2 regions of the Pseudomonas sp. 273 genome follow, and region 2 is predicted to be linked to the other one. Evidence: predicted binding sites of a transcription regulator. Region 2 holds the regulator's gene; the other holds the start of a gene.
The links. Region 2 encodes LexA, which represses DNA repair genes until DNA is damaged. Its sites were predicted from a motif close to CTGTNTNNNNANACAG; they were not measured.
Positions count from the first base shown of each region.

Region 1: imuA (translesion DNA synthesis-associated protein ImuA) is a predicted target of LexA. The motif match lies at 5,779-5,794, and genes of this name have one in related genera.

Region 1 is NZ_CP116775.1:2,802,786-2,810,605, reverse strand. Features, by position in the region: gene PKO50_RS13315 (DUF1993 domain-containing protein) at 1-101, shown strand, start outside; gene PKO50_RS13310 (Lrp/AsnC family transcriptional regulator) at 136-609, opposite strand; gene PKO50_RS13305 (hypothetical protein) at 741-1,094, shown strand; gene PKO50_RS13300 (bile acid:sodium symporter family protein) at 1,235-2,239, shown strand; gene gorA (glutathione-disulfide reductase) at 2,547-3,902, opposite strand; gene PKO50_RS13290 (VOC family protein) at 3,989-4,420, shown strand; gene galU (UTP--glucose-1-phosphate uridylyltransferase GalU) at 4,611-5,450, opposite strand; gene imuA (translesion DNA synthesis-associated protein ImuA) at 5,849-6,466, shown strand; gene PKO50_RS13275 (DNA polymerase Y family protein) at 6,474-7,820, shown strand, end outside.
Region 2 is NZ_CP116775.1:4,741,549-4,749,368, forward strand. Features, by position in the region: partial or broken gene PKO50_RS21570 (DEAD/DEAH box helicase) at 1-1,625, shown strand, start outside; gene PKO50_RS21575 (S-methyl-5'-thioinosine phosphorylase) at 2,010-2,747, opposite strand; gene nagZ (beta-N-acetylhexosaminidase) at 2,757-3,755, opposite strand; gene PKO50_RS21585 (L,D-transpeptidase) at 3,766-4,290, opposite strand; gene PKO50_RS21590 (TetR/AcrR family transcriptional regulator) at 4,357-5,064, opposite strand; gene lexA (transcriptional repressor LexA) at 5,294-5,908, shown strand; gene sulA (SOS-induced cell division inhibitor SulA) at 5,920-6,393, shown strand; gene PKO50_RS21605 (hypothetical protein) at 6,406-6,639, opposite strand; gene PKO50_RS21610 (DUF6586 family protein) at 6,719-7,240, opposite strand; gene topA (type I DNA topoisomerase) at 7,307-7,820, opposite strand, start outside.

The sequences.
Region 1 (7,820 bases), 1.9 Mb from region 2:
TCGCCAACGCCAACTTCTACTTCCACGTCACCACCACCTACGCCATCCTCCGCCACAACGGCGTGGAGCTGGGCAAGATGGACTTCCTCGGCGGCGCCTGAGCCCGCCCGGTGCCGGCCACGCCGGCACCCTTCCCTAGCGCCCGGGCAGCGGCAGGCTGGTGGTCGACTTGATCTCCGACAGCGCGACTATGGAGTTGATCTCCTGGATGCCCGGCACCTGCGACAGGCGCTCGAAGAAGAAGCGCTCGTAGGCCTCGATGTCCTCGGTGACGATGCGCAGCATGAAGTCCACCGCGCCCATCAGCACATGGCACTCCAGCACCTCGGGGAACTCGCGGATGGCCGCGGCGAACTCGGTGAGGTTGTTGCGCCCGTGGGTGTTCAGCTTCACCTGGGCGAAGATCTGCGTGTTCAGGCCGATCTTCTTGCGGTCCAGCAGGGTCACCTGGCGGCGGATCACCCCTTCTTCCTTCAGGCGCTGGATACGCCGCCAGCACGGCGACTGCGACAGGCCGATGCGCTCGGCGATCTCGGCGGTGGAGAGGGTCGCCTCCTCCTGCAGCAGGGCGAGGATGCGCTTGTCGTAGGCATCCAGCTCGATCGACATTATCTATTCTCCAATCCATGCGTTCACGCATAGTCTATTCGCAAACCATCTCCATCGCCGCTCATTTCGCAAAGCAAAACCCGGCCGGGCCACCGACAATGAGCCACCTCCCAGCCTTGCCGGTCACCGCCATGAACCAAGCCGTTTCCCTGCCCACCCGCACCGCCGTCCTGCCCGCCAGCCTGCTCGACGCCGGCCCCGGCGAGCGCCCCGACGGCTGGACCCGCCGCCCGGCCGACGCGGCGCGCCAGGCGCACTTCGCCATCCGCGCCGAGGCCGATGCCGACGTGCTGTGCAAGCTGCTGAACCTGTTCGCCCTGCAGGGCTGGCTGCCGGCCGAAGTGCATGCCGTGCAGGCGGGCGAATGGCTGCAGGTGGACCTGCGCGTACCGGGTATGCCGGAGCAGCGTGGCGAGGTGATGGCCGAGCGCATGCGCTCGCTGGTCAGCGTGGCGACGGTGGAATTGGCGTTCAGCAGCTTCTGACGGCGCAATCTGTCCGTTCAGCGATACAGGCTGGCTTTCTCGCGTTAGCCGGAAGGCCGGCACGGGCATAGAGTCGGAACCGTCATCCGTCCGTCAGAGGCGGCGACCGCATTCTTCGTACCTTGCCCGAGATGATCGCCATGGCTCGTCCACGTCTGCTCCCCGACAACTTCACCCTGGCCCTGGTCGCTACCGTGGCCATCGCCAGCCTGCTGCCCTGCCAGGGGCCGGTGGCCACCGCCTTCGGCTGGATCACCAACCTGGCCATCGGCCTGCTGTTCTTCCTGCACGGCGCCAAGCTGTCGCGCCAGGCCATCATCGCCGGCGCCACCCACTGGCGCCTGCACCTGCTGGTGTTCGCCTGCACCTTCATCCTCTTCCCGATCCTCGGCCTGGTGCTCAAGCCGGTACTCTCGCCGCTGGTGACCCCGGACCTGTACCTGGGCCTGCTGTACCTGTGCGCCCTGCCGGCCACCGTGCAGTCGTCCATCGCCTTCACCTCGCTGGCCCGCGGCAACATCCCGGCGGCGGTATGCAGCGCCTCGGCGTCCAGCCTGATCGGCATCTTCCTCACCCCGCTGCTGGTCCAGCTGCTGCTGGGCGTGCACGGCGACACCGGCGTCTCCACCCTGGACGCCATCGGCAAGATCACCCTGCAGCTGCTGGTGCCCTTCATCGCCGGCCAGGCCCTGCGCGGCGTGATCGGCGGCTGGGTGGACCGGCACAAGCCGGTGCTGCGCTACGTCGACCAGGGTTCGATCCTGCTGGTGGTCTACACCGCCTTCAGCGCCGCGGTGATCCAGGGCCTGTGGCACCAGGTGCCGCTGGCCGCGCTGGCCGGCCTGGTGGTGGTGTGCTGCATCCTGCTGGCGCTCGCCCTGTTCGCCACCAGCCAGCTCAGCCGGCGCCTGGGCTTCGACAAGGAGGACGAGATCACCATCGTCTTCTGCGGCTCGAAGAAGAGCCTGGCCACCGGCGTGCCCATGGCCCAGGTGCTGTTCGCCACCGGCAGCATCGGCGTGATCCTGCTGCCGCTGATGCTCTTCCACCAGATCCAGCTGATGGTCTGCGCAGTGCTGGCCCAGCGCTACGCCAAGCGCCAGCAGGAAGCGGCGGCCACGGCGCAGGTGGTGCAGTCGCGCTGAGCCGTTCGGTCCGATGTATCCGCAATAAGCCAGACGCCGGCCTTGCCAGCGTAATCGCGGATGAATCCGCTCCTACCGGTGAGAATGCCAGGCTTCACAGCAACCTGTAGGAGCGAGCTTGCTCGCGAACAAACGCGGTGCCATGCGGTTCGCGAGCAAGCTCGCTCCTACGAAGAGCATCTCGGCGCAAGCCGCAAGACAGTCCGCCTAAATGGCAGGAGAAGCCCCACCGTAGGATGGTGTTGAGCGAAGCGATACCCATCGCCACGGCCACATGGGTTTCGCAAGCTCAACCCATCCTACGAGATCAGGCCACCGGCGTACGCAGGGTGACGAACTCCTCGGCCGCCGTCGGGTGGATGCCGATGGTTTCGTCGAACACCCGCTTGGTGGCCCCGGCCTTGAGCGCCACGGCGATGCCCTGGAGGATCTCGCCGGCCTCCGGGCCGACCATGTGGCAGCCCAGCACCTGGTCGCTGTCGGCGTCGACGATCAGCTTCATCAGGGTCTTTTCCTGGGATTCGGTGAGGGTCAGCTTGAGCGCGCGGAAGCGGCTCTCGAACAGCTTGATCCGGTGCCCGGCGGCGCGCGCCTCGTCCTCGGTGAGGCCGATGGTGCCGATGTTCGGCAGGCTGAACACCGCGGTGGGGATCAGCTTGTAGTCCACCGGCCGGTATTCCTCGGGGCGGAACAGCTGGCGGGCCACCGCCATGCCCTCGGCCAGGGCCACCGGGGTCAGCTGCACGCGGCCGATGACGTCGCCGATGGCGCGGATCGACGGCTCGCTGGTGCGGTAGGCCTCATCGACCTTGACGAACCCCTTGTCGTCCAGCGCCACCTCGACGTTCTCCAGCCCCAGGCCGTCGAGCATCGGCCGGCGGCCGGTGGCGTAGAACACGCAGTCGGCCTCCAGCAGGCGGCCGTCCCTGAGGGTCGCCAGCAGGCTGCCGTCGGCCTGCTTGTCGATGCGCGCGATGTCGGCGTTGAACTGCAGGTCCAGGCCCTTCTTCGTCAGCTCGTCACGCAGGTGCTCGCGCACGCTGCGGTCGAAGCCGCGCAGGAACAGCTCGCGGCGGTACAGCAGGGTGGTCTGCGCGCCCAGGCCATGGAAGATGGAGGCGAACTCCACGGCGATGTAGCCGCCGCCCACCACCAGCACCCGGCGCGGCAGCTGCGGCAGGAAGAAGGCCTCCTGGGAGGTGATGACGTGTTCCTTGCCGGGGATGTCCGGCACCTGGGGCCAGCCACCGGTGGCGATGAGGATGTTGGCGGCGCGCAGGCGCTGGCCGTCCACTTCCACGGTATGGGCGTCGACCAGGCGCGCGTGGCCTTCGAGCAGGGTCACCCCGCTGCTCACCAGCAGGTTGCGGTAGATGCCGTTGAGGCGGTGGATCTCGCGGTTCTTGTTGGCGATCAGGGTCGGCCAGTCGAAGCGCGCCTCACCCAGGCTCCAGCCGAAGCCGGCGGCCTGCTCGAAGTCCTCGTGGAAGTGCGCGCCGTACACCAGCAGTTTCTTCGGCACGCAACCGACGTTCACGCAGGTGCCGCCCAGGTAGCGGCTCTCGGCCACCGCCACGCGCGCGCCGAACCCCGCGGCGAACCGCGCGGCACGCACGCCGCCGGAACCCGCACCAATCACGAACAGGTCGAAATCGAAAGCCATCGTCGTTCTCCACTGGCAGATGCCCGGCAGCATACCTCATCGCCGCTGGCCTATCCTGCCAGCAGAGCCCACAGGAGGAAGCCGCCATGCGCCCGTCCCTGACCCACCTGGCCCTGCACGTACCGGACCTGGAGGCCTGCATCGCCTTCTACGAACGCTTCTGCGGCATGCGCGTGATCCACCAGCGCGAGGGCAAGGGCTCGCGCATCGTGTGGATGGCCGAGCAGGGCAAGGAGCACCAGTTCATCTTCGTCATCATGCCCGGCGGCGAGGCCCGCCACCTGGCCAGCGACGACTACAGCCACTTCGGCTTCGCGGTGGACAGCCACGAGAAGGTCGATGCCATCGCCGCCGAGGCCGAACGCGCCGGCTGCCTGATCTGGCCGCCGCGCCAGGAGCCCTACCCCGTCGGTTATTACTGTGGCGTTCGTGACCCTGCAGGAAATTACGTGGAGTTCAGCTACGGCCAACCACTGGGGCCGGGCTCGGAAGAAATGCCGATTCCATCGTCGCTGTAGACGCCGAGCCGTAGGGCGCATAACGCCTCCAGCGTTATCCGCCGCTTTCGCAAGGCAACGGCGGATAACCGCGAACGGTTATTCGCCCTACGGCAGCCCCCCGCTCCGAAAGCGTGCGGCCCACGCGAACGGCGGAAACGAAGAAGCCACCCGCAGGTGGCTTCTTCGACGTACCGGGAACGCGCCGGGATTACCAGGCCTTGCCGGTCTTGTAGAGGTTCTCGTAGCAGAAGTTGGTCGCCTCGATGTAGCCCTCGGCGCTACCGCAGTCGAAGCGCTTGCCCTTGAACTTGTAGGCCAGCACGCAGCCGTCCTGGGCCTGCTTCATCAGGGCGTCGGTGATCTGGATCTCGCCACCCTTGCCCGGCTCGGTCTGCTCGATCAGCTCGAAGATGTCCGGGGTCAGGATGTAGCGGCCGATGATCGCCAGGTTCGACGGCGCCTCTTCCGGCTTGGGCTTCTCGACCATGTTGTTCACGCGGTAGATGTCGTCGCGGATCATCTCGCCGGCGATCACACCGTACTTGTTGGTCTCTTCCGGCGGCACTTCCTGGATGGCCACGATGGAGCAGCGGAACTGGTTGTACAGCTTGACCATCTGCTTCAGGACGCTGTCGCCTTCCAGGTTCAGGCAGAGGTCGTCGGCCAGGACCACGGCGAAGGGCTCGTCGCCGATCAGCGGGCGACCGGTGAGGATGGCGTGGCCCAGGCCCTTCATCTCGATCTGACGGGTGTAGGAGAAGGTGCACTCGTCGATCAGGCGGCGGATACCGACCAGGTACTTTTCCTTGTCGGTGTTGCGGATCTGGGTTTCCAGCTCGTAGCTGATGTCGAAATGGTCTTCCAGCGAACGCTTGCCGCGGCCGGTGACAATGCCGATCTCCGACAGCCCGGCTTCCAGCGCCTCTTCGACGCCGTACTGGATCAGCGGCTTGTTGACGATCGGCAGCATTTCCTTGGGCATGGCCTTGGTGGCCGGGAGGAAGCGGGTGCCGTAGCCGGCAGCCGGGAACAGACATTTCTTGATCATGGAAGTCCTTCGACATGAACGAGGGTGTGAATGGCGCGCAGTCTAATGAGCCCGCGTGCGGCTTACAATGCCCACGCTGCGCGCCCGCCAGCGGAGGCGCAGGCCCGTCGGCGATGGGCAACGGCTAGTCAGACCGCCGCGGCGCCGGCAAGTTCGGTCGATACTGGCAAAAAGTCAGCACTGGTACCTTCGGCGACCGTCTGTCGGCTCCATCCTACGCACTCTGAAGGGCGCCGACAGAGCCCGTGCTGACCTGGCTCAGTCTTCCGGCGGATCGTCGCGGCGTAGCGAACCGGTCGTATTGACCGGATGGGGGCGAGACCAGATACTGTATCTTCATACAGTATTCGGGATTTCATCTTGCTCTACCTCCCCTCTTCCCATCACAGGTGCCAACCATGGGCGTCGCCGTAGACCTGGGCGCGCTGCTCGACCAGCGACGCGTCTGGAAGGGCCAGGCCGGCACCACGCCCAGCGCAGCCCAGCCCACCGGCCATGCCCGGCTGGACGCCCTGCTGCCGGGCGGTGGTTGGCCAGAGGCGGCGCTGAGCGAGATCCTCCACGCCGCCGAGGGTATCGGCGAGCTGCAGTTGCTCTGGCCGACCCTGGCGCGCCTGAGCGCGGCCGGCGAGCGCGTGGTGCTGGTGGCGCCGCCGCACATCCCCTATCCCCGCGCCTGGCTGGAGGCGGGCGTCGAGTTGCAGCACCTGGCCTGGGTCGAGGCCAGTGGCCGCGATGCGCTCTGGGCGACCGAGCAATGCCTGCGCTCGGGCTGCTGCGGCGCCGTGCTGTGCTGGCCGCAGCAGGCCGACGACCGTGCCCTGCGCCGCCTGCAGGTGGCGGCGGAAAGCGGCCAGACCCTGGCCTTCGCCTTCCGCCCGCTGCGCGAGGCGTACAACCCCTCGCCGGCCGCGCTGCGCCTGGCCGTCGAAACCCGCCCGGCGCAACTGCGGGTGCTCAAGTGCCGTGGCGGCCTGGCCCCGGCCAGCCCCCTGCCGCTGGCCGCCCTGCACTGAGGTCGCCATGCGCTGGGCCTGCATTCTCCTGCCACAGCTGGCCATGGACGCCGCCCTGCGCCAGCGCAGCGATCCCGAGGCGCCCCTCGCCCTGCTAGCCGGCCCGCCACAACGGCGCGTGCTGCAGGCGGTCAACCCGGCGGCCCGCCGGCTCGGCCTGCGCCCCGGCCTGTCGCTGACCGCGGCACGCGCCCTGTGCCGCGACTTCGACTGCGCCGAGTACGACCTGGCCGCCATCCAGCGCAGCCAGGACCTGCTCGCCGCCTGGGCCTACGGCTTCAGCTCCCAGGTCAGCCAGCACTACCCGCGCGCGCTGCTGCTGGAGGTCGCCTCCAGCCTGGCGCTGTTCGGCCCCTGGCCACGCTTCGAGGCCCGCCTGCGCGAGGAACTGCGGGCCCTGGGCTTCAGCCACCGCATCGGCGTGGCGCCCACCCCCGCGGCCGCGCGGGTACTGGTCAACGCCGGTGACGGCCTGGTGGTGGAACACCCGGAAGCCCTGCGCAGCGTCCTCGGGCGCCTGCCCCTGGAGCGCTGCGGGCTACCCCGGGAAAGCGTGGCCAGCCTGGCGCGCATGGGCCTGCGCAGCCTGCAGCAACTGCTCGCCATGCCCCGCGACGGCCTGGCTCGGCGTTTTCCGGCGGAACTGCTGCGGCAGGTCGACAACCTGCTCGGCCAGCGGTCGCTGGCCCTGGACTTCTACCGGCCACCGGAACGCTTCGAGAGCCGCATCGAGCTGAATTTCGACGTCGAATCGACCCAGGCCCTGCTCTTCCCCCTGCGCCGCCTGACCGGCGACCTCGCCGCCTTCCTCGCCGGGCGCGACAGCGGCGTGCAGCGCTTCGAGCTGTACCTGGAGCACCACGGCCGCGGCGAAACCTGCATGCCGGTCGGCCTGCTCAGCGCCGAGCGCGAGCCGGCCATGCTCTTCGAGCTGAGCCGCGGCCGCCTGGAACAGCTGCAACTGCCCGCCGCGGTACAGGCCGTGCGCCTGCAGGCCGACGACCTGCCGCCCTTCGCCCCCGGGCTACGCCAGCTGTTCGACGAGCGCCCGCAGCAGACGCAGCCCTGGGAACAGCTGCGCGAACGCCTGCGCGCGCGCCTGGGCGACGATGCCGTGCACGGCCTGGGGGCCCTCGCCGAGCACCGCCCGGAACAGGCCTGGCAACCCCGGGAAAGCCCGCGCGCCCTCCCCCTGCCGCCCTGCGGGCCGCGCCCCGGCTGGTTGCTGCGGCAGCCACAGGCGCTGCGCGAAAGCCTGCCCCGGGTGCTCGCCGGGCCGGAGCGCATCGAGTCCGGCTGGTGGGATGGCGCGGACATGCGCCGCGACTACTACCGGGTGCAGACCCGCGCCGGC
Region 2 (7,820 bases):
CTGCCATTGGAACGGGTCAAGGCGATACTGCACGTCCTGGAAGGGTTGTTCCTCGCCAGCCCGGAAAACGACAGCAACAGCCTGCGCCTGTCGCGCGCCGATGCCGGCCTGCTCGCCCAGCTCGACGAACACTCCCTGCAGTGGCAGGGCGGCGAACGCCTGCTGCGCTTCGCCCGCCGCCTGCGCGACCACCCGCAGCAGCCCTGCCGGGCCCCGAGGGCCTGCGCGCCGAGCTGCGCCCCTACCAGCTGCAGGGCCTGGCCTGGATGCAGGCGCTGCGCGAACTGGAAGTGGGCGGCATCCTCGGCGACGACATGGGCCTGGGCAAGACGCTGCAGGTGCTGGCGCACATCCTCGCGGAAAAGCGCGCCGGGCGCCTGGACCGCCCGGCCCTGGTGGTGATGCCCACCAGCCTGGTGGCCAACTGGCAGGACGAGGCCGCGCGCTTCGCCCCGGAGCTGCGCGTGCTCACCCTGCACGGCAGCGACCGCCACAAGGGCTTCGACGAACTCGGCCAGCACGACCTGCTGCTCAGCACCTACGCCCTGCTGCCGCGGGACATCGGGGCCCTGGGCCGGCAACCGCTGCACCTGGCGGTGTTCGACGAGGCGCAGTACCTGAAGAACGCCAGCAGCAAGTCGGCCCAGGCCGCGGCGAAGCTCGACGCCCGGCAGCGCCTGTGCCTGACCGGCACGCCCCTGGAGAACCACCTGGGCGAGCTCTGGGCGCTGTTCGACCTGGTGATGCCCGGCTGGCTGGGCGATGCGCGCAGCTTCGCCCGCCTGTACCGCAACCCCATCGAAAAGGCTGGCGACAGCCAGCGCCTAAACCACCTCAATGCCCGCATCCGGCCCTTCCTGCTGCGCCGCCGGAAGGACCAGGTGGCCGGCGAGCTGCCGCCCAAGAGCGAGATCACCCACTGGGTGGAGCTCAGCGACGCCCAGCGCGACCTCTACGAGACCGTGCGCCTGGCCATGGACAGCAAGGTCCGCGCGGAAATCCAGCGCAAGGGCCTGGCGCGCAGCCATATCGTGGTGCTGGAGGCCCTGCTCAAGCTGCGCCAGGTCTGCTGCGACCCGCGCCTGCTGGGCGAGGCCGTGCCGACGGCGGCCTCGGGCAAGCTCGGCGGCCTGCTGGAGATGCTCGACGAACTGCTCGACGAAGGCCGCCGGGTGCTGCTGTTCTCGCAGTTCACCTCGATGCTCGAACTGATCCAGGCGGAACTGGACGCGCGCGGCATCCGCTACGCCCTGCTCACCGGCGACACCCGCGACCGCCGCGGGCCGGTGGAGGACTTCCAGCAGGGCCGCGTGCCATTGTTCCTGATCAGCCTGAAAGCCGGCGGCACGGGCCTCAACCTCACCGCCGCCGACACCGTGATCCACTACGACCCCTGGTGGAACCCGGCGGTGGAACAGCAGGCCACCGACCGCGCCTACCGCATCGGCCAGGACAAGCCGGTGTTCGTCTACAAGCTGATCGCCCGCGGCACCCTGGAAGAGAAGATCCAGCAGTTGCAGGCGAAGAAGGCGGCCCTGGCGGCCGGCGTGCTGGAGGAAGGCAAGGACAGCGGCCTGCAGCTGCAGGACAGCGACATAGACGCGCTCTTCGCGCCACTGCCGTAGGAGCGCGCCCTGCGCGCGAAATCGCGGACGGAATCCTACGGTCGCACCCAACCGTAGGGCGAATAACCGTTCGCGGTTATCCGCCGCCATTCGTGCCGCCGGGGTGTCCGGTGTGGCCGGTGAGTCCAATCGCGGACGGAGTCCGCTCCTACGCGGGCCGAGCCATGCCATTCCCCTGTAGGAGCGCGCCCTGCGCGCGAATCGCGGGCAGGGCCCGCTCCTACAATGGGGCGACATGGGAGACGCGAATTTTGATCCAGTCACCCCTGCGAACGAGGGAGCCCAGAAGACAGTTGCTCCTCCGACCGTGCTTCCTGGAACCGTAGGAGCGGACTCTGTCCGCGATAACCGAACGCCCCGGCGCGATTCGCGGCGGCAGGCCCGTCAGCCCGCCAGCACCCGCGCCAGCGCCTCGCGCACCTTGCCGATGCCTTCATGCAGGGCCTGCTCGATCTCGGCCATGGTGATGATGCCGCTGGACTTGCCGGCCGCCGGGTTGACCACCAGCGACAGGCAGGCATAGGGCAGGTCCAGCTCGCGGGCCAGGGCGGCTTCCGGCATGCCGGTCATGCCGACGATGTCGCAGCCGTCGCGCTCCAGCCTGGCGATTTCCGCCACGGTTTCCAGGCGCGGGCCCTGGGTCGCGGCGTAGACGCCGTGGCTGCTGTGCGGGTGGCCCAGCGCCTGCAGCGCCGCCACCAGCTTCTGCCGCAGGCCCTCGTCGTAGGGATGGCTGAAGTCGATGTGGGTGACGTGGTCGATGTCGCCGGCGAAGTAGGTGTGCTCGCGACCGTAGGTGTAGTCGATGATCTGGTGCGGCACGCAGAGGTGGCCGCTGCCCATGGCGGCGTGGATGCCGCCCACGGCGTTGACCGCCAGCACCGCCTGGGCGCCGGCCTGCTGCAGCGCCCAGAGGTTGGCGCGGTAGTTCACCTGGTGCGGCGGGACGCGGTGCGGGTGGCCGTGGCGGGCCAGGAACAGCACCTCGCGGCCGGCGTACTCGCCGCGCTGGATGGGCGCCGAGGGCGCGCCGTAGGGCGTGTCCAGGTTCAGCGAGTCCTTCAGGGTCAGGCCTTCCAGCTGGGTCAGGCCGGTGCCGCCGATGATGGCGTAGACGGTCATGGCGAATCCTCAGTCGATCAGTTGTGCCGCGCGCAGTTCGCCCACGGCCTGCTGCCAGCGCGGCAGCTGCTTGTACTCGATGCCCGGCCAGGCCTTGGCGCGCATCCGCGCCAGGCGCTCGGGCGCTTTCGCCTTCAGGCGCTGCAACGCGCCCAGGGCCAGCTCGGCGGCGCCACGGTCGTTGCACACCAGGCCCATGTCGCAGCCGGCCTTGAGCGCGGCCTGGATGCGGCTGGCGGCGTCGCCCACCACGTGGGCGCCGGCCATGGACAGGTCGTCGCTGAAGATCACCCCGTCGAAGCCCAGCTCGCCGCGCAGGATGTCCTGCAGCCAGCGCCGCGAGAAACCGGCGGGGCCGGCATCCACCTGCGGGTAGATGACGTGGGCGGGCATCACCGCGTCCAGCTCGCCGGCCAGGCGCTGGAAGGGCACCAGGTCGCTGCGGCGGATCTCGTCGAGGCTGCGCTCGTCTTCGGGAATGCCCACGTGGGAATCCACCTCGGCCCAGCCGTGGCCGGGGAAGTGCTTGCCGGTGGCGGCCATGCCGGCGGCGTGCATGCCGCGGATGAAGGCGCCGGCCAGGCGCGTGGCCCGCTCGGGGTCGCCCTCGAAGGCGCGGCTGCCGACCACGGCGCTGCGCTGGTGGTCCAGGTCCAGCACCGGGGCGAAGCTCAGGTCCAGGCCCACCGCCAGCACCTCGGTGGCCATCAGCCAGCCGCACTGCTCGGCCAGGCGCTCGGCATTGGCGTTGTCGGCGATGGCGCGCATCGCCGGCAGGCGCAGGAAGCCCTGGCGCAGGCGCTGCACCCGGCCGCCCTCCTGGTCCACCGCCAGCAGCAGGTCCGGGCGCAGGGCGCGGATGGCCGCGCAGAGTTCGCGCACCTGGCGCGGGTTTTCGATGTTGCGGGCAAAGATGATCAGCCCGCCCACTTCGGGGTGGCGCAGGATCCGGCGGTCCTCGGCGGTGAGCCAGGTGCCGCCGATGTCGAGCATCAGGGAGCCTTGCATGGGGAAATCCTTAACAGGGTTCGGCCGTGCGCCACTGCGGCTGCGGCGCTTCGTCGAGAAGCACGCGGCAGTGCAGCGGCACGCGCGGGAAAAGTTGCAGCAGGTCGGCGTTGCGCAGCCGCACGCAGCCATGGGACAGCGGCACGCCCATGGGTTCGCAGTCCGGCGTGCCGTGCAGGTAGATGTAGCGACGGAAGGTATCCACTTCGCCCAGGCGGTTGACGCCGGGCTCGCAGCCGCTCAGCCAGAGGATGCGGGTGAGGATCCAGTCGCGCCCGGGGAACGCCTCGTGCAGCGCCTGGCTCCAGACCTCGCCGGTCCAGCGCCGGCCGCGCAGCACCGCGCCGCACGGCAGGCCCTCGCCGATCTTCGCCCGCACCTGGTGCAGGCCGCGGGGCGTGCAGCCGGAGCCCTGGCGCTCGCCGGCGCCGTTGCGCGCGGTGGAGACCGGCAGGCGCAGCACCAGGCGCTGCGCGGCGAAGCCGTAGAGCGTCTGGTCGGCAAGGGAAATGTGCAGCAGGTCGAGATCGGGCATCGTCCGCCAGCGACAGCAGGAATGGCCCGCTACTTTAGCCGATCGGCCGGGGCAGGCCCAGCGCGGTCAGACCTTGGCCGGCGCCGGGACCTTGCTGCGCGGCTTGAGCTGGGCGCCGGCCAGGGACGGGTCGCTCACCCCGCTGTCGGCGCGCATGCCGGCAGCGAGGAAGGGCACCATCAGGCGCATCACCTGCTCGATGGAGGTGTTCACCCCGAAGTCGGTCTCGGCCATGGCGCGCAGCGCCTTGATCCCCGACATGCTGAAGGCGGCGGCGCCGAGCATGAAGTGCACGCGCCAGAACAGCTCGATGGGCGGCAGCCGCGGCGCGGCCTCGTTCACCAGCTGCATGTAGCGGCGGAACACCTTGCCGTAGACTTCCTCGAGGTACTTGCGCAGGTGCCCCTGGCTCTGGCTGAAGGCCAGGCCCAGCAGGCGCATGAAGATAGACAGGTCGTTGCCGCTGCGCGGCTTCACCGCCATGGCCTGCACCACCAGCAGTTCGAGCAGTTCCTCGAGGCTGGCGCGTGGCCCGTCGGGCTTGGCCTGGCGACGGTCCAGTTCCTTTTCCAGGCTGGCGCAGAAGGGCCCGAGGAAGCGCGAGAAGACCGCCTGGATCAGCGCCTTCTTCGAGCCGAAGTGGTAGTTCACCGCCGCCAGGTTGACCCCGGCCTTGCTGGTGATCAGACGCAACGAGGTCTCGGCGAAGCCTTTTTCCGCGAACAGCTGCTCCGCAGCATCGAGGATACGTTCGACGGTTTCCGACTGGGCCATGGATGAATCCACCTGACAAACACTTGTTTGAAACTTACGTTTCACAGCAATCCATTGTCAAGCCTGGCACGGGGGATTGTTGCGGATTTTCAGGCAATACGACGAACGATACCAGCGGGACGTTGGCCGAATCCGCCGAATTACCACCCCGCCCGACGAAATAATTCGTTGCCAGCGGCCGACCACTGTATATAATTCCAGCAACTGTACAAAAAGACAGAGTAGGGACATGCAGAAGCTGACGCCGCGCCAAGCCGAGATCCTCGCCTTCATCAAGCGTTGCCTGGAAGACAACGGCTACCCGCCCACGCGCGCCGAGATCGCCCAGGAGCTCGGCTTCAAGTCGCCCAACGCCGCCGAGGAGCACCTCAAGGCCCTGGCCCGCAAGGGCGCCATCGAGATGACCCCGGGCGCCTCGCGCGGCATCCGCATTCCCGGCTTCGAACCCAAGGCCGCGGCCAACGAGGACGAGCTGCCGATCATCGGCCGCGTCGCCGCCGGCGCGCCGATCCTCGCCGAGCAGAACGTCGAGGACGCCTGCCGCATCAACCCCACCTTCTTCAACCCGCGCGCCGACTACCTGCTGCGCGTACGCGGGCAGAGCATGAAGGACGTCGGCATCCTCGACGGCGACCTGCTCGCCGTGCACGTCACCCGCGAGGCGCGCAACGGCCAGATCGTCGTCGCCCGCCTCGGCGAGGAAGTCACGGTGAAGCGCTTCAAGCGCGAGGGCAGCAAGGTCTGGCTGCTCGCCGAGAACCCCGAGTTCGCCCCCATCGAGGTCGACCTCGAGGAACAGGAACTGATCATCGAAGGCTTGAGCGTCGGCGTCATCCGCCGCTGACAGGAGGCACCATGCAGTATCCCCAGCCGCTGGACCTGCCCCAACTGCCGCTGTTCCAGGAGGCGCTCTGGGCCAACGCCGAAGAGCCCCTGCTGGCCCAGCTGGCGGAACCGGACACCACCGAGGACGAAGCCTTCAGCGAACTGTCGCTGCGCGGCCTGCCGGGCCACTGCCAAAGCCTGCTGGCGCCCATCCTGCGCGAACTCAGCGAAGAACAGGATGCCCGCTGGCTGACGCTGATCGCCCCGCCGGCCAGCCTCACCCACGACTGGCTGCGCAAGGCCGGGCTGAACCGCGAGCGCATCCTGCTGCTGCCGGCCCGCGACCAGGCGTCCGCCCTGAGCCTGGCCTGCGAGGCGCTGCGCCTGGGCCACAGCCACACGGTGGTCAGTTGGCTGCCGGCGCTCAACGGCCGGACGCGCGCGCAACTGTCCCGCGCGGCACTCGCCGGGCAGGCGCAGAGCCTGAATATCCGTCTGGGGTAGAAAAGAAGGGAATCAGTGCAGGACGCGCGGGCCGTCCTGCTCGACCTCGCCGCCTTCGGCGAGGCGGCCGGCCAGTTGCACGCCGACGTTGAACATCGCCTTGGCGATCTCGATGTGCTGGCCCTGCAGGAAGCCCTTGGCGTCGTTGGAGAACTCCAGGGTCACCAGCGCCTCCTCGTCCTCCGCGCGGCGCAGTACGATGCGGCCATCGGGCAGTTCAACGATTTCCAGGAATGAGGTCGGCATGGCTAGGTTCTCTCACAGCAGAACGGCCATTGTAACAGCGATGACCGCCCTACCCTAGCCCGCCGACTTACGGCTTGCATCAGAGTTCGGTCAGTGCCCCGCGGAAACGCAGCACCATTTCCTTCAGCGACTTGCGCCAGGCTTCCAGCTCGGCATTGCCCAGGGCCTGCGGCGCCTCGTCGTCCAGACTGACGGCCTGGATCAGCGGCTGGGTCGGGTCGACCTTGGCCTTGCGCGGCTCGCGCGGCGGCTGGAACAGCTCGGCGTAGGCGGCCAGCAATTGCGCCAGCCAGGTTTCCGGCTGCTGCGCCAGTTCCACCAGCTCGGCCAGTTCCGGGCTCGGCGAGGCCGCCAGCACCTCGGCGTTGAGCAGCAGCTCGACGCGCGGCGCATTGGCCTCGGGCAGGCGGTAGTAGCCGGCGATCTCGTGGGCCACGCCCAGCACCGCGCCGTACAGGTGGAACAGCGCCGCCTCGCGCTCGGCCTGGACCTGCGCCTGGGCGTTCATCGGCCGCACCTCTTCCGCCTTGCGCCAGGCTTCCAGGGCCAGGCCGGCGAAATACAGCTTCTGGTTGGTGCGGGTGTAGAGTTCCTGAGCCATCAGCGCGCCCTCATGCGGTCACTCGGCAGTATATGCGCGCCCCGCCTGCGCGGGGCGCGCCGCCCATCAGCGCTTGTCCTCGACCTTCCACTTGCCGCCGTCGAAGAAGGCGCGCCAGCCGGTGGGCTTGCCGTCCACCTCGGACTGCACGTACTGCTCCTTGGTCTTGCGGCTGAAGCGGATCACCGCCGGGCGGCCGTCCGGGTCCTTCTGCGGCGCGGCGAGCAGGAAGTGGTACTTCGGATCCAGCTCGTCCTTGTGCGGCACCAGTTCGCTCACCAGGGGCGCGCGGGTCTCGCGGTTCTTGGGGAACTGGCTGGCGGCCAGGAACAGGCCGGAAGCGCCGTCGCGCAGCACGTAGACGTCGTCGACCTTCTCGCACTTGAGCTCGGGCATGCGGATGGCGTCCATCTTCGGCGGTGCCGGCTCGCCATTCTTCAGCAGCTTGCGGGTGTTCTTGCAGGTCGGGTTGGTGCAGCCGAAGAACTTGCCGAAGCGGCCGGTCTTGAGCTGCATCTGGCTGCCGCACTTGTCGCATTCCAGGCTCGGGCCCTCGTAGCCCTTGATGCGGTACTGGCCT